DNA from 3 places in the Rhodococcus sp. NS-SX18 genome. Region 2 is predicted to be linked to each of the others. Evidence: riboswitches for the same ligand, from Rfam matches in the RefSeq annotation. Region 2 holds a riboswitch; each other region holds the start of a gene.
What was found. Region 2 has a riboswitch for thiamine pyrophosphate ahead of AC2IPW_RS08730 (TenA family protein). Riboswitches for the same ligand answer to the same signal wherever they lie in the genome.
Positions count from the first base shown of each region.

Region 1: it holds a riboswitch for thiamine pyrophosphate, as region 2 does, so the genes downstream of both, thiD (bifunctional hydroxymethylpyrimidine kinase/phosphomethylpyrimidine kinase) here and AC2IPW_RS08730 (TenA family protein) in region 2, are expected to answer to the same signal.
Region 3: it holds a riboswitch for thiamine pyrophosphate, as region 2 does, so the genes downstream of both, thiO (glycine oxidase ThiO) here and AC2IPW_RS08730 (TenA family protein) in region 2, are expected to answer to the same signal.

Region 1 is NZ_CM170633.1:4,585,796-4,593,457, forward strand. Features, by position in the region: gene AC2IPW_RS20940 (ATP-grasp domain-containing protein) at 1-492, opposite strand, end outside; gene AC2IPW_RS20945 (TetR family transcriptional regulator) at 721-1,422, opposite strand; gene AC2IPW_RS20950 (FBP domain-containing protein) at 1,450-1,953, shown strand; gene AC2IPW_RS20955 (LLM class flavin-dependent oxidoreductase) at 1,997-3,301, opposite strand; gene AC2IPW_RS20960 (3-oxoacyl-ACP reductase) at 3,301-4,065, opposite strand; TPP riboswitch at 4,120-4,212, opposite strand; gene thiD (bifunctional hydroxymethylpyrimidine kinase/phosphomethylpyrimidine kinase) at 4,343-5,170, opposite strand; TPP riboswitch at 5,161-5,255, opposite strand; gene AC2IPW_RS20970 (GAF domain-containing protein) at 5,594-6,721, shown strand; gene AC2IPW_RS20975 (DUF3263 domain-containing protein) at 6,714-6,986, opposite strand; gene lipA (lipoyl synthase) at 6,983-7,662, opposite strand, start outside.
Region 2 is NZ_CM170633.1:1,858,370-1,866,031, forward strand. Features, by position in the region: gene AC2IPW_RS08705 (alpha/beta hydrolase) at 1-789, opposite strand, end outside; gene AC2IPW_RS08710 (WS/DGAT/MGAT family O-acyltransferase) at 1,074-2,456, shown strand; gene AC2IPW_RS08715 (ABC transporter ATP-binding protein) at 2,462-3,298, opposite strand; gene AC2IPW_RS08720 (ABC transporter permease) at 3,295-4,089, opposite strand; gene AC2IPW_RS08725 (ABC transporter substrate-binding protein) at 4,070-5,098, opposite strand; gene AC2IPW_RS08730 (TenA family protein) at 5,095-5,814, opposite strand; TPP riboswitch at 5,807-5,905, opposite strand; gene AC2IPW_RS08735 (carboxylesterase/lipase family protein) at 6,018-7,559, shown strand.
Region 3 is NZ_CM170633.1:4,116,418-4,124,079, reverse strand. Features, by position in the region: gene AC2IPW_RS18955 (serine/threonine-protein kinase) at 1-157, opposite strand, end outside; gene AC2IPW_RS18950 (glutamate ABC transporter substrate-binding protein) at 166-1,131, opposite strand; gene AC2IPW_RS18945 (hypothetical protein) at 1,128-2,486, opposite strand; gene AC2IPW_RS18940 (NUDIX hydrolase) at 2,615-3,466, shown strand; gene thiE (thiamine phosphate synthase) at 3,474-4,163, opposite strand; TPP riboswitch at 4,190-4,302, shown strand; gene thiO (glycine oxidase ThiO) at 4,291-5,358, shown strand; gene thiS (sulfur carrier protein ThiS) at 5,364-5,579, shown strand; gene thiG (thiazole synthase) at 5,572-6,366, shown strand; gene AC2IPW_RS18915 (antibiotic biosynthesis monooxygenase) at 6,644-7,273, shown strand; gene AC2IPW_RS18910 (PHA/PHB synthase family protein) at 7,340-7,662, opposite strand, start outside.

The DNA.
Region 1 (7,662 bases), 2.7 Mb from region 2:
CAGATCGATGGGCTTGACCACCAAGGGGAAGCCCACCGACTCGGCCGCGGTACGGAGCCGGATCGGGTCGTCGACCGACACGGTGGTGTGCCGGGGCCCCGGGACGCCGACGCAATCCAACACCGTCCGGGTGCGCGCCTTGTCGCAGGCCGTCTCGATCGCGTCGGGCGCCGGACCGGGAAGTCCGAGTGCGGCGGCAATTCGCGCGGCGGTCGGCAGGTAGTAGTCGCAGCTGGTGAGGACGCCGTCGATCCTTGCCTCGACATCGATCCGCCGCGCCGCCTCGAGTGCGGCAGCCGGATCGTTGGTCTCGGCAGTGACCACCGCACGACCGAGACGCAGCGGATGCGGGGAACCGTCCGGCAGGGTGTCCGGGTAGTGCTCCGGTCGTCGGGTCAGAAAGGTGAACTCGACTCCCAGGTCGGCAATCGCTCTCGGCAGCAACGTTCCCATTGCTCCGACCCAACTCTCCACCAGCAGTAGGTGTGCCACACGTGGCCTTCCGCTCGCATCCTCCGCAGTACCCAGCGACACAGAAGCTACTGACAATCGTTATCATTAGCAAGACCGGTCGGTGCCGGAGGATTACGCGGTCGGTGAGAAGGGTCGCCCACGGAGGTCCGCTGATCGAGCCGGGGCTCGATACCACGCAGGCCAGCGGCACCGGGAAAGCCCGGAACAGCGGGGAATCGGAAGCATGACGAACGGCCGGCGGGTCGCTCACCTCGCCGCGTCATGCACCTCGTGCTCGCCAGGGGAAGTCGCACGGGAGATCTCGGTACGGACCGCCAGGACGGCGTCACGATGCGCGGCATCGGTGGCGACGTTGCAGCCGAGCGCGAGATCCTCGAGGAGGAGACCCCGATGGGCCGCGAGGATGCGTGAGGCGACGGACCGTGCCGCGCCCGGTGACGCGCCCGCGGCCTCGATCGCCGCGGCCATGGGGTCGAGCCATTCGGTTACCACGGGGACGAGGAATATCTGCTGCAGCTCGGGATCCCGCGTCGCTGCGGTATAGATCTCGAAGAACATGGCGGTTCGCCGGCGCCCACCCGGCGTGTGCGCGTCTACCCAGGCCATCTCGAGCCCCTGCGAGATCACGGAGGTCACGTGGGCGGCGGTCACCGACGGCGACGACTCGTCCACCGAGAGATCGCGGATCCGCAGGAGCAGCTCCCGCGACGCGGCCAGATGGGTCACCAGAGTGCGGTCGACGATCTCGGCGATCAGGTTCTCACGACTACCGAAGTGGTGGAGGAGATTTCTGGTCGACGTTTCGAGCCGCTCGGCCAGCGGACGCAGAGTGAGACCGAACAGCCCGCGCTCCTCGGCGTAGGCGCAACAGCCCTCGAGGAGTGCGCGCCGACGCTCGACATCCTTGTGGCGACCCATGCCGGCGAGTTTATACTCCACACGTTTCATGAATCAAACGTGGAAGGAAGAATGGTGATGCAGGCACTGTCCCGCGACGAGATCCTCGGGTCGTTCGTCAACAGCTCGCGCAGCAGGATCAGGACGGTGACGTTCCCACCCGACTTCGACGCGGTGCGCTGGGCGGAACTCGACTTCTTCGGCTGGACGGACCCTCGAGCTCCGCTCCGCGCATATCTGATTGCCCAGCGCGCCGAGCACACGGTCGGCATCGAGTTGCGCCAGGCCGACACCGACGGGTCCCGGTCGCGCAGCACGATGTGCACCCTCTGTCACGCCGTTCACCGCGCCGGTGGGACGTCGCTGTTCACGGCGCGCAAGGCCGGCGCCGGCGGCAAGGCCGGAAACAGCATCGGAACCTACATGTGCAGTAACTTCGCATGCTCACTGTATGTGCGGGAGCTGGCGCCTCTGCCCGGCAATCAGCCCGATCGAGCACTGCCCACCGAGACTCGGATCCGGCAACTCGAGACTCGACTCGGCGGATTCGTCGGGCGGGTGTTGGACGAGCAGGATCCGTGACCACGCTGTGCACTACCCGGGCGGCGCCGTCACCCGGGCGTCTTCACGCGAAGGACCACAGTCCCAGCGTGTCGCGCAATGTGGTCCCGGGGTATGCGGTGCGAAACAGGCCGCGGCGCTGCAGTTCCGGGACTACCAGGTCGACGAAGTCGTCCAGCGAATCCGGATACGCCGGACACATCAGGTTGAATCCGTCGCAGGCGCCGGCGACGAACCACTCCTCGATCCGATCCGCGATCGCCTCGGGCGTGCCGATCATCGTCGCGTGCCCTCCTCCGGCCGCGAGGTAGCCGAGCAGTCCACGCAGTGTGGGCCGGTGCGATCCGATGATCCGTTGCACCGTTGCGTAGCGACCCTGGGGGCCGGAGAACTGGTCGATGGGCGGCAGGTCGGCAACCGGCGCGTCGAGATCGTGGCCCGTGTAGTCCTGACCGGTGAAGACGCCGAGCTGGGCGAGCGCGGCGTCGATGTCGATCAACGCGTCCAACGTCGCCTTCTTCGCCCGGGCCTCGTCCTCGGTGCGACCGACATAGGGGACGAGGCCCGGAAGTATCGCGATCGACGCGGGATCTCGTCCGGCGGCGGCAGCGCGGCCACGTAGATCGGTGGCGAAGTCGAGCGCCATAGCCGAATCCCACGAAACCGAGTACACCGCTTCGGCGTGCCGCGCTGCGAGGCTGCGTCCGGTCTCCGACGCTCCTGCCTGGAACAGCACCGGACGCCCCTGTGGACAGCGCGGGACGGTGAGCGGACCGTCGACGCGGAAGTGCTGACCGCGGTGCTCGATCCGACGGATGGCGTCGGCGTCGAGGTATCGACCGGCGGCGCGATCGACGGCGATGCCGGCCTCGTCCCACGAGTCCCACAGCGCAGTCAGCACCTCGATGAACTCCTCGGCGCGGCCGTAACGCGCGGCATGGTCCGGCAGAGCGTCGAGCCCGTGATTGCGGGCCTCCGCGTCGAACATCGAGGTCACGATGTTCACCCCGGCCCGTCCACCGCTGATGTGGTCCAGCGACGCGAGCATCCGCGCCGCATGGAACGGTGTGTAGAAGCTCGCGGACACCGTGGTGACCAGCCCGATGTGTTTCGTCGCGCGCGCCATCGCGGACAGCGCGGTCAGGGGTTCGAGAAACCACGTGGTCCCGGCCGTGTAGCTCGTATTCACGCAGTGTCCGTCGGCGAAGAACACCGCATCGAAGCAGCCACGCTCGGCTGTCCGGGCGAGTTCCTCGAAGTAGGTGATGTCCCCGATTCGCTCCGCCGCGGATGTCGGATGCCGCCACGCCGCCGAATGATGGCCGACACCATGGAGAAAGGCATTGAGATGGAGGGTGCGGGACAGCATCAGTTCATCACCAGCCCGCCGTCGACCACGAGGTTCTGACCGGTGACTGCTCGCGACCAGTCGGAAGCGAAGAACAGGACGGCGGCAGCGAAGTCCTCCGGGGTGGTGACCTTCCGCAGGGGCGTGGAGGCGGCGATCAGTTCGAATACCTCCTCGGGGGTCGCTGCCGATGCGTCGGTGGTGCGCAGCAGCCCACCGGAGACCATGTTCACGCGGATGCCTTCAGGCCCCAGGTCTGCCGCGAATGTGCGGGTCAGCGACAGCAGTGCTGCCTTGGCGGCGGTGTAGTCGTGATACGGCACCACCGGGTTCTGGAACAGGTTGGTGCCGATATTGATGACGCTGCCGCCGCCGGCCTCGCGCATGCCGGGCAGAACCGCCTGGACCGTGTTGATCGCGCCGCCGACGATACCGTCGAGTTGAGCGGCGAAATCGCCGTAGCCGATCTGGTCGGCCCTGCGGCGCGCGTCGCCGTTGAAGGAGAAGTCGGGCAGCGCGTTGTTGACCACGGTGGTGACCGGTCGGCCGAAGTGCTTCCTGGCCTGTGTGAGCATGGCGTCGACCTGGGCGGGGTCGGTCACGTCGGCGGCCAGCGCGACAGCGCGGTCCGAGCCGATCTTCTGGGCAAGGGCGTGGGCGGCGTCGCTGCTGTTGCGGTAATTGACTACGACGGCGGCGCCCTCGTCGGCGAACGACTGTGCGAGGTGGTGACCGAGACCGCGCCCGGCGCCGGTGACGAGTACCGTCTGGTTCTGCAGGAGCATTGTGTGTTGTTTCCCTTCGGTGGGAAGGGGTTCACCGCAGCGACGGACCACACGGCCGCGCCGGCTCGGCATCCCTTCGCTCGCATGATCGAGATCAGGTTCGACGGGTCTGTCTCTCAGCCGTTTCCGGCACCCCGTGTCGAGTCCGTCGCAAGACTACCCCGGTTGTGCCTGTCCGTCGAACTTCACTGTCACTTCGGGCAAATCACGAGCCTGCCCGGGATTGCCACCCGGCTCGAGGGCGGCGCGCACGGCAATATTGTTCCTCGACAGCAGATCACGTCCACAGATCGACGAAGTGGTGGACAGGGCCATGGCCGCAACCGACATGCAGCTCCCCGCCTGCTTCGATGCCTGCGGTGAGCCACCGTTTGGCTTCCTCGAGCGCGGCATCCCAGCTTTCTCGCTGCGGCCGAAGGGTAGCCATGGCTGCCGACAGCGAGCAACCGGTGCCGTGCGTGTTCGAGGTGCGTATGCGGGGACTGTCGACCACGACCGCATCGTCCTCCCCCGCTAGAGGGCCGATGACGGTGTCGTAGACGGTGTCTCCAGGAAGATGTCCGCCCTTGGCCAACACCGCCACCCCATAGCGATCGGCAATCTCGTGGGCTTGCCCGAGCAGTTCCTCCCAGGAGTCGGCCGGAGACGTGGAGCTGAGGACTGCGAGTTCAGGAACGTTCGGCGTGATCAGATGGACCTGGGGAATGAGGTCTTCGAGCGCCCTTTCGGCTTCGCGGCTGAGCAACCGGTCGCCGCTGGTGGCGACGATGACCGGATCGAGCACCACCACGGGGGGCGCGACCGTTGCAAGCCATTCGGCGACGGCTTGCACCTGATCGGTGTCGGCGAGCATGCCGATCTTGACGGCGTCGACGGTGACATCGTCGCTGACCGCTTCGAGTTGAGCGGTGAGAAACGATGCCGGAGGAAGGTGGACACTGCGTACACCGCACGTGTTCTGGGCGACCAACGCCGTGACCACCGCCATCCCGTAGCCTCGATGCGCGGCAATGCTCTTCAGGTCCGCCTGGATGCCGGCGCCGCCGGTCGGATCCGTACCGGCAATGGAAAGCACTCGCGGCGGTGGAACAGCAGACATCGACATTCGGACATCCCTTCGCTAGTACGAACTAGAGCAGGTTCGACGGGTGTGATCTCAGCCCTCCTACCGGGCACCCCGTGTCGAGAGGATCATAGGCGTCGACCTCGCTCGGCGGCCCGGTGGGTCTGGGCAGTGGCGGGTCCACCGCTTGCGCCCACCCAGGCGGGCCGCACGGCAGAAGCGGGGGCCCGAGGACCGAAAGCGTTCGTGCGGAACGTTCTTGTCCAAGAAGTGTGCCGGTCGACCCGCGTCTCGCCGAATGTGCGAACTCGTCGACGGGTTCGCTGTTGGGTTGGCCGCAGACGGCAGGGGCCATGGTGCGGCTGGCCCCCTGACGGTAGGCTGGACGCTGTGAGTAGGGCCAGTTCGGCGCGCCAGCGGTTGCTCGCTTTCGGTTCCGGAGAAGACTTGTCGCGACGCGCCCGATTGTTGAGCGACGTCCACGACGCGGTGATGTCCGGCCGGACGCCGCCGGTGCCTCCGCGTGACGTTGTCGCCCGGTCGTGGTCGCGTCTCCAGGCAGACGGCGTCAGTCCGGCCCGGTGTGAGGACGTGGTACTCGCGGACGTCTCCGAACTCGAAGCGCGCCGTGCACGAAGCGCCCTGAGGTCGGTTCTGCCCGAACTACGCGGCACCTTGACCGAAATGGCGAGCGACGCGAACTTCATCGTGGTCGTCGCCGACTCGGACGGGGTGGTGCTGTGGCGAGAAGGTGCACGTGACGTGCAGAGGGAAGCCGACGTCCTCGGATTCGTGGAAGGCGCCCGCTGGTCGGAGACGTCGGTAGGCACCAATTCTGTCGGCACGTCGCTGGTCGAAGACGCTCCGGTACAGCTTTTTTCGGCCGAACACTATGCCCGGTCCCACTACGGCTGGTCGTGTACGGGGTCACCGGTCCACGATCCACGCTCCGGCGAGGTCCTCGGCGTACTGGATATCAGCGGGTCGGCGATGTCGGTGCATCCGGCCACCGTGGCCCTCGTGCAGACGGCTGTGCGGTTGGCCGAGTCGATGCTCTGGCGCGAGCATGCCGTCCACCTCGACAGGCTCCGTACCGATGCGGCGCCGGTGCTGGCAAGGACGTGCGGGCCTGCTGTCGTCGTGGACGGTCACGGATGGGTCGTGGCAGCCAGCGGCATCGGCGTTCCCGAACGACTGGCCTCACCGGAGGCCGACCGACCGCTGCTCGTGCCCGGTCTCGGACTTTGCGTACCCGAACCGCTCGGTGACGCATGGTTGGTGCGCCGCCGCGCGGAACGGGCGGCCATCCGACTCGAACTCGACCTGGGGGCGGCCCCTCGGGCGACGGTGCGGGGGGAGACGGAATGGACGCGTGCCCTGTCACCGCGGCACGCGCAGATTCTGAGGGTATTGGCACGTACCGGGTCGGCCGGCATCGATGCCGCGTCGTTGAGTGAGGCCCTGTTCGGCGACCGGGACCACATCGTTGCCGTCCGCGCCGAGGTCTCCCGGCTGCGCAAGAGCCTCGGCCCTGTGCTGACGCCCCAGCCGTACCGGTTCGCGGACGGTGTCGAAGTCCGTGTGATCAGGTGACATTCCGCCTCCGAACCTGGTCGCTCCGGTTCGGCGCGGCGCGCGGTGCAGAGGTGCGCGCAGCGACGAAGTCGCGCAGTTCCGCACGTAGTCGGGGGTGCAGTCGTAAGGCGGCGGGGCTGTCGAGGATCTCCCCCAGCCGGGTCAGGTAACCGGCTGGGGTCATTCCGAATTCGACCAGAAGGTCTCCGGGACTTCCGCCGCCGTAGGGCAGCCAGCGACGGGCGAAGTCGATGATGCGGTCGTCTTCGGTGGCGGAACTCATGTGGGTCGAACTCCTGGCGGGTGCGATTCGGCGAGATGACTGAGGGGAGAAGTGAGTTCACGGTCGTGGTGGGCCATGGCGTCGGCGTAGAGGCGGCCGGCGCGATACGAGGAACGCACGAGCGGCCCCGCCAGGACGCCGGCGAAACCGATCTCCTCGGCGGCTTTCGAGTGTTCGACAAATTCTTCCGGCTCGACCCACCGCTCGACCGGGTGGTGTCGCGGCGAGGGACGCAGATACTGGGTGATGGTGAGGATGTCGCAGCCGGCATCGTGCAGGTCGATCATCGCCTGCTGCACTTCCTGTGGGGTCTCCCCCATACCGAGGATCAGGTTCGATTTGGTGATCAGGCCGAAGTCGCGGGCCGCGGCGAGCACACCGAGCGAGCGTTCGTAGCGAAACGCGGGACGGATCCGCTTGAAGAGCCGCGGCACGGTCTCGAGGTTGTGGGCGAGCACCTCGGGCCGGGAGTCGAACACCTCGGCCAGCAGGTCCGGCCGTCCGCTGAAGTCGGGAACGAGATTCTCGACGCCGGTGCCGGGGTTGAGGGCGTGGATCTGTCGGACGGTCTCGGCGTAGAGCCATGCGCCGCCGTCGGGCAGGTCGTCGCGGGCAACCCCGGTGACGGTGGCGTACCGAAGTCCCATCGCCTGCACGGACTCGGCGACGCGGCGGG
Region 2 (7,662 bases):
CATCGCGGTCAGGTCGGCGTCGACCGGCGACACCGCACGCGGGCCCGACCCACCGGCGGCGGCGTCGATGCGGGCGATCACGTCGGCCAGGGCCGGAACGGCGCGGCGCGGGAACAGGGCGCACCGATACGAATTGGGATGCGCGAGCTTGCCCCGGGTGTCGAGGTCGGTCAGCGGCGAGAGTGCCACGTTGCCGGCCGGACGGCCGAGACCGAGCCGCAGCGCCGCGAGCGTCACCTGGAAGGTGAGGAATCCGCCCGCCGAGTCGCCGGCCACCACGATGCGCTCCGCCGGGTAGCCGTGCGCCATCAACCACCGCAGCCCCTCGATGCCGTCCTCGACCGCGCTCTCGATCGGGTGCCCCGGCAGCATGCGGTAGGCGACGCTGAGCACGGGAGCCCCGGCCGCCGACGAGATGCGGGAGACCATCTGCCGGTGGGTGGCCAGCCCGCACACCAGGAACGCCCCGCCGTGCAGGTACAGGATCGCGGTGGAGCCGTCGGCACCCGGGGCGGCGAGGAACTCGGCGCGGCAGGACGGCAGCCGCACCGGATGCCGGTGCGTGCCGGGGACCGGCTTGAGGGGGAACGCGAGCCGGTCGACCACGCCCGTCGGCCAGGGCAGGTGCGGGGCACGCGCCCACGCGTCGATGACCGGCTTGACGGTGCTGCGCACCGAGAACGTCAGGGCCTGCGACGGCATGCTCACCCCGGCGATCTCACGCCGCAGCACCGGCCGCGGCACGGGCGGATACGACAACGAAGGATGGTTCGACGCGGTGCTCGTCATCGGGGCCTCCTCGTCCTCGTCCGCTCGGGCGGAGCTGCACTCGTCGTCGGCTCCGGCTCGTCCTCCGCGGCCCTTCCGCCGTGGCTTTCGCAACGTTCGTCCGGGTCGGTTGATCGACAGTACGACGACGATCCGCCGGGGCGAAGCACCGTGACTCGATGGAGACCGGACATCGAGGTTTTCGCAGGTCGCGGGCCTTTCTGTTACCGATTCGGTACGGCATGCGCGGGGCCGACGTACGATCCATCCCAGCATGCGACGGCGGACGAAAGGGGGCAGTCCCCGTGGGGTACATGCCGGTGACGGACTCGATGTTCCTGCTCGCCGAGTCGCGGGAGCGCCCGATGCACTTCGGTTCGCTGGAACTGTTCACCCCGCCGCCCGACGCCGGTCCGGGGTACGTCACCGACCTCTACAACCGGCTCGTCGCCGACGCGCACGTCGACGAGCTGTTCCGCAAGCGACCGGCCGATCCGGTGTCGAGTCTCGGCTACACCTGGTGGACCGTCGACGACGAGATCGATCTCGAGTACCACGTCCGGCACTCGGCGTTGCCGGCACCGGGGCGGATCCGCGAGCTGTTCACCCTCGTCTCCCGCCTGCACAGTGGGCTGCTCGACCGGCACCGGCCCCTGTGGGAAGCGCACGTGATCGAAGGGCTCGCCGACGGCCGGTTCGCCGTCTACACGAAGATGCACCACGCGCTGCTCGACGGGGTCTCCGGGCTGCGGCTGCTGCAACGCACCTACACCGCCGACCCGAGCGTGCGCGACTTCCCGGCGCCGTGGCACCTGCCACCCCGCCCCCGATCCGGGAACGGATCCGGGACCGCAGAGCGGACGTCGACCATTGGTACGGTGCGCTCCGTGGCCGGCGACGTGATCGGCGCGGCGCCCGTTGCGCTGCGGATCGCGCGGACCGTGCTCGGCGGGCGCCGCGTCGCACTGCCGTACGAGGCCCCGCGGTCGATGTTCAACGTCCCGATCGACGGCACGCGACGTTTCGCGGCGCAGTCCTGGAGCCGCGCACGCATCACTCGGGTGCGGCGCGCGGCCGGCGTGTCGAGCAACGACGTCGTCGTCGCCATGTGCGCCGGGGCCATTCGCGCGTACCTCCTCGAACGGCAGGCGCTGCCCGAGACCCCGCTGATCGCGATGGTCCCGGTGTCGCTACGCGCGAAGGACACCCCCGAATCGGCCTCGGGCGGCAACAGCGTCGGGGTCACGCTGTGCAACCTCGGCACCCATCTCGAGGACCCGCTCGCCCGGCTGTCGACGGTCAGCGACTCGATGGCGGAGGGCAAAACCCTGTTCGGCGGCATGACACCGCTGCAGGCGACGGTGTGGTCGGCGCTCAACATCGCCGGACTCGCGCTGGCGCCGATCTCGGGCGCGGTCGCCCTGGCGCCGCCACCGTTCAACCTCATCATCTCCAACGTGCCGGGACCTCGGGAACCGGTGTACCGCGGCGGATCCCGGCTCGACGGGATCTACCCGGTCTCGGTCGTGCTCAGCGGCCAGGCACTCAACATCACGCTGACCAACACCGCGGACACCGTCGACTTCGGCGTCGTCGGGTGCCGCCGCACCGTCCCCGCGCTGCAGCGACTGCTCGGGCATCTCGAGGACGCCCTCGCGGAACTCGAACTTGCACTCGATATTTCGTGAGAGGGTCAGTCCCGCAGCGACGAGCTGCGCGGATCCTGCGGTGTCGAGCTGCGCGGGTTCTGCGGTGTCGAGCCGCGCGGGACCTGCGGTGTCGAGCCGCGCGCCCCCGTGCTGTGCAGGGCGTCGACGAGTTCCCCCTCGAGCGCCACGAACTCCGGTGACGTCAGCGTATCCAGGCCCCGAGGGCGCGGCAGCGGCACCGCCACCTCGTGGCACACCCGCGCCGGGCGGGGCGTGAGCACCAGCACCCGATCCGACAGCAGCAGCGCCTCCCGCACGTCGTGGGTGATCATCAGCACCGTCCAGCGGTCCCGCTGCCACACCTGCTGCAACCACAACTGCATCTCGGTGCGGGTCAGCGAATCCAGCGCGCCGAACGGTTCGTCCAGCAGCAGCACATCGCGGCCCTGCAGCACCGTCCGTGCCAGCGCCGCGCGCTGCCGCATCCCACCCGAGAGCTGCCGCGGGGCGGCATCCTCGAAACCGGCGAGACCGAAGGCGGGGAACAACTTCCGTGCCCGGTCCCGCGCCTCACCGCGGGGCGTGCCCTGGACCTCGAGGCCGAGCGCGCAGTTGTCGAGCACACTGCGCCACGGAAACAACAGATCCTTCTGCGGCATCAGCGCGGCCCGTCCCGGGGCGGCCGGCCGCCCGGCGACCGTGACGGCGCCGGTGTCGGGCACGTCGAGGCCGGCGATCAACCCGAACAGGGTGGACTTGCCGCAGCCGCTCGGACCGATGAGCGAGACGAACTCGCCCTCGGCCACCGCGAACTCGGCGCCGTCGAGCACGGTGCGCCCACCGAACGCCTTGTGCACGCCGGTGACGGCGACGGCGTTCACCGGGGGCTCCTCGTCGCCAGCGCCCACGGCGCCACCACCCGCTCCGCGGCGTAGGTGAGCAGATACAGCGCGAGTGAGAGCATCGCGGTGACGAGCACCGCCGCCAGCACCAGATCGGTCCGGAACGAGTTCTTCTGGGTGCTCATGTAGATCCCGAGTCCCGACGTGGCGCCGACGTACTCGGCGAAGACCGCACCGACCACGGCGTAGGTGATCCCGATGCGCAGCGCCGTGAAGAACCGGGGCAGCGCCGACGGGAGCCGCACGTACCGGAACTCCTGCCGGCGCGAGGCACCCATGCTGCGCAGCAACGCCCCCGCCTCCCGGTCCGCGGCCGCGAAGCCCTCGATCAGGCCGATCGCCATGGGGAAGAACGTGGCGAGCGCGATCACCAGGATCTTCGGCAGCAGCCCGAATCCGAACCAGATGATCATCAGCGGCGCGATCGCGATGATCGGCAGGGTCTGCGACACCACGAACAACGGCACCAGGGCGCGGCGCAGCCACGGCGAGAAGTCCACGACGATCGCCAGAGCCCACGCGACCGCCAGGGACACCGCGAAGCCGACGAGCGTGACCTGCAGCGTCGACCAGGCGTGACCGGCGATGTCGGCGCGGTGCGCCCACCCCTGCCCGAGGACCCGGGCGGGGGAGGGCAGCACCTGCGGGCGGATGCCGCTGACCGCCACGTACAGCTGCCAGCAGAGGGCCAGCGCGACGACGGTCACCGCGGCCGGTGCGACGCGCCGCAGCCAGGGGTTCCGGGTCGGGTCAGGGCGTGAGGTAGTCATCGGTGAAGTAGGTCGACCAGTCCGGCTCGGTGGTCAACGGTGCGCCGTCGGGACCGGCGAGCAGGCCCTTCTCGAACAGGAACCGGGAGTACCCGGTCCATCGCTCGAGGGTGAGGGTGCCGACACGGCCGTTCTCGTCGCGCATGTAATCGGCCGACAGCATCCGCTGACTCTCGTAGACGAGTTCCTCGTCGGAGAACGCCCCCGGGTTGGCCTCGATCAGGGCGCGCGCGCCGCGGTCGGGATCCTGCGCGGCGATCTCGTAGCCGCGCTGGACGGCCTGCACGAACGCGCGGGCCTGGTCCGGGTGTTCGGCCAGCCAGTCCTCGTTGCCGTCGATCACGATCGCGTAGGCGTCGGGGAACCCGTAGTCGGTGTAGCGGAAGTACCGCATCGGCAGCCCGCGGTGCTCGGCCTCGATGCCCTCCCACGCCAGGTAGGAGACGGTGAAGTCGGCGGTGCCGGAGTACACGGCCTCGTAGGCGGAGGTGCCGAGGGTGACGGAGGTGAAGTCGCCGCGCCCGCCGTCGTTGCGGATCACCTGGGCGAGCGTCTCCTCGTCGCCCGGGTCGCCGAAGCCGGCGTAGGTGCGGGAATCGAGGTCCGCGGGCCGGGACAGGTCGGCGCGGTCGGCCTTGACGGCGATGCCGGTCGCCCAGTGCTGCAGCGGCGCGAGCACCGAGACGGTGCGCGAGCCAGCCGCCCGGGAGAACGTCGCCTGCGCCTGCGTGGAGATTCCGAACTCGGCGTTGCCGGCGTCGACGAGGGTGTCCGGGGTGGTGTTGTTGTAGGGCAGGAACTCGACGTCGAGACCGGCGTCGGCGAACAGACCCTCCTGCTGGGCGACGTACAGGCCGGTGTGGTTGGTGTTCGGCGTCCAGTCCAGGGCGAATCGGATGGTGTCACCGGAATCGTCGCTGTTCCCGGCGCAGGACGCGGTGAGCAGCAGTGCGGCGGTGACGGCGGCCAGGACGGTGAACCGGCGGCGCAGCCGGGGGAGCGTGGTCATGAGGCCGGCCACTCCTGGATGTTGAGTGCGGTGTCCCAGAACAGCAGCTCGTAGCGCGTGGCGATGGTGAACGCCTCGGTCATGGCGTCGCGCTCGGCGTCGGTGGCGGCCGCCGCCGCGGCGTCGACGAGGTCGCGGGCGCCGGCGACCGCGGCGTGGAACTCGGGCGCGTCGTAGGTGGTGACCCACTGGGCGTAGGGGTGGGCGGGATCCGCGGCGAGCACGTCGGCGGCGCGGACGGCGAGATCGCGGCCGACCTCGGCGTAGATCCAGAAACAGGGGAGTACCGCGGCGGCGCCCACCGGATACGGGTCGGTGGCGACGGTGGCGGTGAGATAGGAGACGTAACCGAGGCAGGCGGGCGAGTGCGCGGGGGTGTCCTCGGCGGGCGGCAGGACCCCGCCGGTGAGCAGACCCCGGTGCAGGGCGGATTCCTCGGTGGCGGCCGTGGCCGCGCTGTTCGCCCAGAACGCGGCGGTGCCCGGGTCCGGGGCCTTCGCCGCGAGGAGGGCGAGTGCCTTGGCGTACCCGGCGAGGTACAGGGCGTCCTGCTCGATGTAGAAGCGGAACGCGTCGAGCGGCAGTGTTCCGTCGCCGAGGCGGCGCAGGAACTCGAGGTCGTCGATGGCCTCGCGCAGGACCTTGGTCCGGTCCCACAGCAGATCGGTGAAGCGGTCGGTCCCTGCCGGGACCGACGCGCGGGCAGGCATGGTCATGCCAGGACATCCCTTCGTCAGCATTACCTGATCAGGTTCGACGGGTGTGATCTCAGCCCCGCGCACATGCGGAGCACCCCGTGTCTACGGAGCCGACGATAGCACTCGGCGCAGACCGCCTCCGTCGCCCGGGTCGGCGGGGTCCGCATGCAACCTGTCTGTTGTTGGTACCTTGGCCCCAGACCGTTCGTTCGGGAGGGACCGTGGACGCCGAGACGCTCATCGTCGGCTGCAAGTACGGCGACGTACGCGGCTACCGCGACGGCTCCGTCTACACGTGGAAGGGCGTCCCGTACGCCGCGCCGACGTCCGGTGACCTCCGGTTCCGCGCCCCCGAACCGCCGGAGCCATGGACCGACGTGCTCGACGCGCGGCGCTTCGGGCCCATCGCGCCGCAGGGACGCAACAACCCGATCCCCATCGATCCGGGGCTGACGATCGGTGAGGACTGCCTCTCGCTGAACATCTGGGCGCCGGAGCCGGACGGGGAGCCGCGGCCGGTGATGGTGTGGATCCACGGCGGTGCCTACGTCCTCGGCTACTCGGGGCAGCGGATCTACGACGGACGGTTGCTCGCCGAGCGCGGCGACGTCGTCGTGGTGACGGTCAACTACCGGCTCGGTGCGCTCGGCTTCCTCGACTTCTCGTCGTTCTCCACCGCCGGGACCACCTTCGAATCCAATGTGGGACTGCGGGATCAGATCGCCGCCCTCGAGTGGGTACGCGACTGCATCTCCGCGTTCGGGGGCGACCCCGACCGGGTCACCGTGTTCGGCGAGTCGTCGGGCGGTGGGTCGCTGACCACCCTGATGACCGTGCCCCGCGCGGAGGGGTTGTTTCACCGGGCCATCGCGCAGAGTCCGCCGGCGACGTCGGCGTACGGGTCCGAGCGGGCCGCCCGGGTCGCCGAGCGGTTCCTCGAGATCCTCGACCTCACCCCGGCGCGGGTGTGGGCGCTGCGGGACATGCCGCACGAGACGCTGACCGACGCGGGTGACGTGCTCGTCGGGGAGATTCCCACGAAGTTCCCCGGCACGCTCGCGATGGCGCCCGTGGTCGACCGCGACCTGGTGCCGAAGTACCCGGTGGCGGCGTTCCAGAAGGGGCTCGCGCACCGGATCCCCCTGATCATCGGCTCCAACAAGGACGAGCCGTCGATCTTCCGCTTCATGAAGTCCCCGTTGATGCCGGTGAGCGACGCCTCCGTGCAGGCGATGCTCGACGCGCTCGCCGAGGATCACCCGGAACTGCCGCCGGACCGCATCGCGGAGATCATCTCCGCGTATCCGGACGTCACGAAAACGTCGGGGGCGATGGCTCTTTCGCGCGACGCCGGGTTCAGGATGCCGGTGGTGTGGATCGCCGACGCGCACAGCGCCCACTCGCCGACGTGGGTGTACCGGTTCGACCATGCGACCCCGATGCTCAAGGCGGCGCGGATCGGTGCCGGTCACGCCACCGAACTGCCGTACGTCTTCGGCAATTTCGGGACGCTCGATCGTGACCCCACGTTCTGGCTCGGTGGCCGCAAGGCTGCGACGACGATCTCGGGCCGGATCCAGCGTCGCTGGCTCGCCTTCGCGCACCACGGGGTGCCGGCCGCCCTGGACGGATCCCGGCACTGGGCGCCGTACGACACCGACAAGCGCATGACCCTGCTGATCGACAACACCGACTCCCTCGTCCCGGACCCCGACAAGGTGCTGCGTGAGGTGTGGGGCGACCAGGTGATGGGCTTCAGCTGACCACTCCGGGTGGCCGAATGTGACATTCCGTCGGTCTGACCGACGCGATGTGACATTCGGCCGCAAAGGGAACTGGTCTTACCACTTGACCTCTGTCCAAACG
Region 3 (7,662 bases), 2.3 Mb from region 2:
GGCGACTGCGCTGAGTACCGGGACCGAAACTCGGTGCTGTACCCGGACCGATGTCCGGTGCTGTTCCCGGCCGGGCGCTCGGTGCGGTCGCCGGACCGGAATCCGGGGGTGCCGCCGGTGCTGTCGCCGGTCCGGTGTCGTCGTCGGTGTCGGACATGCGTTCTCTCAGTCCACGTACGTCGGGGTCGGCGGCGCCGGGGCGGGACCGAGGACGGTGAGCCAACGGTTGTAGATCTGTGTCCACGTGCCGTCCCGACGGATCCGTTCGAGGGTGCCGTTGACGAACCGCACCAGGTCCTCACGGCCCTGCGCGATCCCGATGCCGTAGGGCTCGGTTCCGAGCGGCGCCCCCACCAGTTCCAGGTAGGGGTCCTGGGAGGCGAGCCCGGCGAGGATCGTGTCGTCGGTGCTGACGGCGTCGACCTGGCGCTGCTGCAGCACGACGAGACAGTCCGCCCACGACGGGACGGTCAGGATCGCCGCGGACGGTTGCAGTTGCCGCAGACGCATGAGCGACGTCGTGCCGCGCACCGCACACACCCGCCGGCCGGCGAGATCGGCGACTTCCCGGACGTCGGAGCCCTTGACCACCAGGACACGCTGCTGGGCGACGAAGTACACCGTGGAGAAGTCGACGCGTTCACGTCGGGCACACGTGATCGTCATCGTCTTCGCGACGATGTCGACGGTGGAATCCTGCAGGGCCTGCTCCCGGTCCGCGGAGTTCAGGATCCGGAAGTCGAGCAGGTCCGGACTGCCGAGCAGATCCCGGGCGATCTCGCGGGCGATGTCCACGTCGAACCCGGCGATCCGGCCGGTCGAGGGGTCGCGGAAACTCATCAGGTTGCTGCCGGTGTCGAGCCCGACGACGAGGCGTCCGCGCGCCCGGATCGCATCGAGGGCCGGTCCGGTCGTCGCCCCGTCGGGACGCAGCCCGGCGGTCGGGTCGCCGCAGTCCGGCTCCGGGGGGATCGGCACGTCGGTGGGCGCGAGTGCGGCGCGCTCCGGCAACGGCGGTTCGGTGTAGGACACGTCGGGACCGGCGACGATCTCCGGTTGCGACGTCGCGCACCCACCGGTGAGGACGGCCGCGGCGACGGCGACGGCGAGCAGGGTGTTGCGGATGTTCACAGGTACTCCCGGATTCGTGGCGCCAGTCCTCCCACGACGCCGAGCCACGCAAGCACGGTGAGCACCCACGCGGCCGGTGCGAGCGCGGACAGCGTGTCCGCGGCGCGGACCTCGTTGCCACGCAGTTCGGCGCGCGCGAGGTCGATGCCCTGTTCGAGGGCGCGGTCGACGGCGTGGAACTGGGCCGCCGCCTCGTCGGGCCCGGGACCGGTGGCGAGGATCGCGGCAGCCGGGTAGTCGCCCCGGTCGAGTGCCGCCTGCACGCGGTCGTGCGATGCCAGCCACGCCGTGCGCGCTTCGGCGGCGCGGCCGGCCGGTTCGGCCTGGGACTCCACGTCGGTGGCCGCGGAGCCGGTGAGCAACTCCTCGAGACGGTCCATGCTGCCGTCGAACATCGCGTCGTATTCGCCGGTGACGTCCCGCCGGACCAGCTGCAGCGTCTCGGCGGTCCGGGCCTGCTGGGCGAGGATCCGACTGTCGGTGAAGACCCCGAGCGGTTCGCCGCCGCGCTCGACGGCGTTCCGGGTGGCGCTCGACGAGATCAGTCCCGCGACGAGGAGCCAGCACAGCAGGATCCCCGTCGAGGCGATGGCCGTGAGCAGTCCGAGGTTGAGGGTGCGGCGGCTGATCCGCGAGACGATCACGTGCACGCCGGTCAGCGCGACGACCGTCATCAGCAGCATCCCGATCGACGTCCACGGCGGTTGCACCGCCGCCCGCTGGGTGGACGTGACGGCGGACGAGCTGCGTTCGTACAGTTCCTGCGCCATCGGCAGCAGTTCGGACTGCATCAGGTACGAGGCCTCGCCGAGGTAGGCGGCGCCTACGGGGTTTCCGACGCGATTGTTCGCACGGGCCGTCTCCACCAGGCCGGTGTAGACGGTGAGCCGGCCGGCGATGTCCGCCAGCAACCGGGCACTCACCCTGTCGTCGGCGGCGATTCCGCCGGCCGCGGCGACGAGCTGGGTGGACGCCTCGCCGACGGCCTGGGTGTAGCGTTCCCGCACCTCCTCGGGCTCGATACCGCCCGCGATGAAACCCGTGGCGGCGGCCGCGTCCGCGACGGACAGCGCGCTGTAGAGACTCTGGGCTGCGTCGGCGAGGGGTTCGACGGACGTGAGCAGCCGACTGTGCGTGGCCTGCCGGCTCGTCACGGTCTGACCTGCGACGATGCCGGAGACGATGAGGAGGATCGACAGCAGCGCGCCGAGGGTGAGGAATGCGGCGGGGGTGGATCGGAGCAGGGTGCGCCAGTCGTCGGCGCGGCGGTCGTGGTCGACGACGGGACCGGACACGTCGCCGCGCTCGAGGCGACCCCCGACCGCGCCGAGCGTGGGGGTCACGCGCACGTCCACGAGAGCACCCCTTCCGATGTGGCACTGTGTGTGGCGAGCATATAAGCAGTAATGGGATGTTGTTGCCGTCCGAGGACGGTGGACGCCCGGCTCGCGGTCGGCGGCCGGGCGGCAGGGAGGCGGACGCGATGCGAGGTGACGGGGACGGCTGGGCCGTCGGACCCGACGGTGGTCGCCGGTGGGGCAGGTTCGGCGCGGCCGGGCTGCTGCTGCGTGCACCGCTGCCCGACGGCACGCCGGCCGTATTGCTCCAGCACCGCGCGGCGTGGAGCCACCAGGGCGGCACGTGGGCCCTGCCCGGCGGCGCCCGCGACAGCGACGAGAGTCCCGTCGCCGCGGCTGTACGGGAAGCAGAGGAGGAGACCGGGATCGACGCGGCTGCCGTGAACGTGCGCACCGAGCGGGTCACCTCCGGCGTGACCGGAGGATGGACGTACACCACGGTCGTCGCGGACACCCCGAGCCCGATGGCGACGACCCTCAACGGGGAGAGCACCGAACTGCGCTGGGTGCCGGAGGCGGATGTCGAGACCATGCCCCTGCACTCCGGGTTCGCGGCGGCCTGGCCGGACCTGCGAACCCGGGCGGTGCGGATGCTGCTCGACACGGCCAACGTCCTCGGCTCGCGGCCGAACGGCTGGTGGCGCGATCGGCCGGGTGCCACCGCACGACTGCTCGCGGAGCTGGCGGAGTCGGTGCCCCGCACCGTCGAGCTGCCCGGCGGGTCCTTCGGCTGGGTGAGCCGCATCGAGGCGGTCCTCGAGGGGCAGGCCCGCGCAGCGGTGATCGACGACGACCGCACCCCGGTGCACTCCGCGGCCGGCAGCGGAGACGACGAGCTGGCCGTCCTGGCGAAGGGCACGTCGGCGGTCCTGGACCAGGTGCTCACCGTAGTGGTGACGGCCGACCGGGGACTGCGTGCCCGGCTGCCCGGGGACGTGCCGACCCTGGCGCCGTCGACGGTGCTCGACTGGCTGTGACGGCCTCTCAGCCGGGCAGCGCGGCCTTCAGGGCCGCCGCCGCGGCCCGCGGATTCGGTGCCGCGGTGATGGCGCGGACCACCGCGATGCGGGTGGCACCGGCGTCGAGCACCTCGGGCAACCGCTCGGCATCGATACCACCGATGGCGAACCACGGCCGCCGCGGCTGCGACCGGGCCACCTCCCGCAGCACCTCGAGTCCCGCTGCGGTGCGACCCGGCTTGGTGGGGGTCTCCCACACCGGTCCGTTGGCGAAATAGTCGACACCGTCCTCGATGTCGGCGAGGCTGGCCTGGGCCCGGCTGGCGGTCGAGCGGCCGATCACCACGTCGTCGCCGAGGACCTGCCGGGCGTACCGCACCGGCAGGTCGCCCTGCCCGAGGTGCAGGATGTCGGCGCCGGCGGCCAGGGCGATGTCGGCGCGGTCGTTGACGGCCAGCAGGGCGCCGTGCCGGTGGCAGGCGGCGGCGAGCACCTCGAGTGCTTCGAGTTCCTCGCGCGCCTCGAGCGGGCCGAACTTCTTCTCGCCTGCCGAGCCCTTGTCGCGGAGCTGGACGATGTCGACACCGCCCGCAAGGGCCTCCTCGACGAATCGAGCCAGGTCGCCGGTGTCGCGACGGGCGTCGGTGCACAGGTAGAGCCGGGCCTGCGCGAGGCGTTCCCGGGGGGCGGGATGGTTGCCGCGGTAGGTAGTCACGGCGGAGACGGTAGTCTCTGCTCTGAACGAATCGACACGGGAGTCCCGGGGATCGCGGGGCTGAGAGGGGGCCTGCCGGCCCCGACCGTCAGCACCTGAACCGGATCATGCCGGCGCAGGGAGTGAGGTGGACGAACTGTTGGGAACCGTATCCGTTGTCGGCGGAGGCGTGATCGGGCTGTCGATCGCCTGGCGCGCGGCCCGGGCCGGCTGGACCGCGACCGTGCACGACCCGTCCCCGGGAGCGGGGGCGTCCTGGGTGGCCGGGGGGATGCTGGCGCCCTTGTCGGAGGGTTGGCCGGGTGAGGAACACGTCCTCGAGCTGGGCGCCGCGTCGCTGGCCCGCTGGCCGGCGTTCGGCGCCGAGCTGCTGCGGGAGACCGGCCTCGACCTGTTCACCTCCACTGCGTCGCTGACCGTCGCGCTGGACGCGGCCGACGCCGCCGACCTGCGCACGATCGCCGAGTGGGTGTCGGCCCAGGGGCACGAGATGCGCGTGCTCGGCCGCGCCGAGGTGCGCGAACTCGAGCCGTCGCTCGGCCCGCGCATCCGTCTCGGGCTGCTGGCCCCGGACGAGCTGGCCGTGGACAACCGGGTTCTCGTCGACGCGCTGCGACGGGCGGCCGCCGCGGCCGGGGTCACCTTCGTCGACGAGCCGGTCCTTGACGTCACGGACCTGGACGCCGACCGGGTGGTGCTCGCGGCCGGCGCCGCCTCGGCGCGGCTGTGGCCGGGCTTGCCGGTGCGGCCGGTCAAGGGGGAGATCCTGCGGTTGCGGACCCGTCCGGGCGCGGCTCCCGCCCCGCACCGGACGGTCCGCGGCAGCGTGCACGGCCGGCCCGCGTACCTGGTGCCGCGCGCGGACGGGCTCGTCGTCGGCGCAACCCAGTACGAGGCCGACGACACGCAGGTCACCGTCGCGGGGGTGCGGGATCTCATCGCCGACGCCGAGACGCTGTTCCCGGCGATCGGCGAGTACGAGCTGTACGAGGCGAGTGCGGGACTGCGACCCGTGAGCCCGGACAACCTGCCGCTGATCGGCCGGCTGTCCGAGCGGGTGATCGCCGCGACCGGGCACGGTCGCAACGGCGTGCTGCTGACCCCGGTCACGGCGGACGCGGTGGTCGCGGAGCTCGCGGACGAACCGCTCGCTGTGGCGAAATATGCTGATCCGCAACGATTTACCGAGGAGTGAGTGTGATGAACGGTGCGCCGACGGTGGGAGTCACGGTCAATGGGGAGGAGCGCTGGTTCGCCGAGGCGCCGACGATGGCCGAGTTGCTGAGCGGGCTCGGGCTGCCCGACAGGGGGGTCGCCGTCGCCGTGGACGGTGCCGTCTTCCCCCGGGGACGCTGGTCCGAGCGCGTCGGGAAGGGCTGGCAGATCGAGGTGCTGACGGCGGTGCAGGGTGGCTGAGCGCGACTTCGGCCCCGACCCCGGCCACGACCTGCCGCCCCTGACGATCGCCGGACGCAGCTTCGCCTCGCGGCTGATCACCGGCACCGGTGGGGCCGCGAACCTCGCCGTGCTCGAGGAGGCCCTCGTCGCCTCCGGCACCGAGCTGACCACCGTGGCGATGCGCCGGGTGGACGCGGCGTCCGGGACCGGCGTGCTCGATCTGCTGCGCCGCCTCGACATCGTGCCGCTGCCCAACACCGCCGGCTGCCGCGGCGCCGCCGAGGCGGTGCTCACCGCACAACTCGGCCGCGAGGCGCTAGGAACGGACTGGGTCAAACTCGAGGTCGTCGCCGACGAACGCACGCTGCTGCCCGACGCGATCGAACTCGTCTCGGCCGCCGAGCAACTCGTCGACGACGGGTTCGTGGTGCTGCCCTACACCAACGACGACCCGGTGCTGGCGCGACGGCTCGAGGACGTCGGCTGCGCCGCCGTGATGCCGCTCGGCTCGCCGATCGGCACGGGCCTCGGGGTCGCCAACCCGCACCACATCGAGATGATCGTCGAGGCCGCCGGGGTGCCGGTGATCCTCGACGCGGGCATCGGCACGGCCTCGGACGCCGCGCTCGCGATGGAACTCGGGTGCGACGCGGTGCTGCTGGCGACCGCGGTGACCCGGGCGAAGGACCCGGCTCTCATGGCGTCCGCGATGCGCCACGCCGTCGAGGCCGGCTTCCGGGCCCGGCACGCGGGCCGCATCCCGAAGCGGTTCTGGGCGCAGGCGTCGTCCCCGCTCGAGCCCTGAGACGACCCGATGTGAGGCCGTGACGGTCGGTTTCTCACCGGACCCGGTGGTGCCGCACGCGTCGCGGCACCACCGCGTCGTCGTCGGCGAGCAGTCGTGCACGGGTGGTTCTCTTCCCACGATCGAGGGACGGCAGCGGTGGCCGGGTCGTGCAACTCGGGCGAAACCGGTCGAAGCGGAATGTGCCTATTGCCTCCAGTGGATCGGGGGAGCAAGGTGAAACCTGGGGAACGACAACGACCGGCGGCGCCGCGTCGGCACCGCCCTGAGGAGAAGGGTGCCGATCGTGTTCGCACGCTCGACCACAATTCACGCGCATCCGTCGTACATCGACGCCGGGATCAGGCACGTACGCGACACCGTGATGCCCACGCTGGCAGACATCGAGGGCTGCCTCGGCATGTCCCTGCTGATCGATCGCGGCTCGGGCCGGTGCATCGCGACCAGTTCGTGGCGCGACGAGGAATCGATGCGCGCCAGCGAAGGAGCGGTGCGCACACTACGTGACGAGGCCGCCAGGATCTTCCACGGCACCACGGAGGTGTCGCGGTGGGAGATCGCCGTCATGCATCGCGACCACCATTCGGATCGCGGGGCATGGTGCCGGGTCACGTGGATCAGGACCGAGCCGGCGCATATGGACCGTGGCGTCGACCTGTGGAAGATGGGCGCACTGCCCAAGGTGGAGGAACTCGACGGGTTCTGCAGCGCCAGCCTGATGATCGACCGCGCATCCGGCCGCGGGGTGTCGTCGATGACGTTCGACAGCGCCGAGGCGATCGAACGCCACAGGGAACGCCTCGACGGCATCCGGGCGGCAGTGGTTCGCGAAGCGGGCGCGGAGATACTCGACACCTGCGAATTCGAGCTCGCCATCGCCCACCTGCACGTCCCCGAGATGGCGTGAGCCGGAGGGCGCCGGCGCCGCGCGTCCTCCACCTTGCCGTCGACGACGGGTCGCCACCTGCTGACGTCAGCCGCCGACGGTCAGGGGTCTGCCTGTCGGTCCGGGTCGGATTCCGGATCCAGGGGGTCGGTCTGCGGGTAGGTCGCGCACGTACCGGCCGGGGGCCGCCTCGAGCGCGGGGTGCCGGGTACTGCCGGGTGCGCTCGGCGCAGTGGTCTCCTCCCCACCGTGGGCGAGCACCCAGTCGGCCCAGGCCTGCCACCAGCTGCCCTGCTGCCGCTCGGCGTGCTCGAGCCAGGCGTCCGGGTCCGGGCCCGGTGTGCCGCCGGTCCAGTAGTGCGCCTTCGAGTTGCCGGGCGGGTTGACCAGGCTGGCGATGTGCCCGGAGA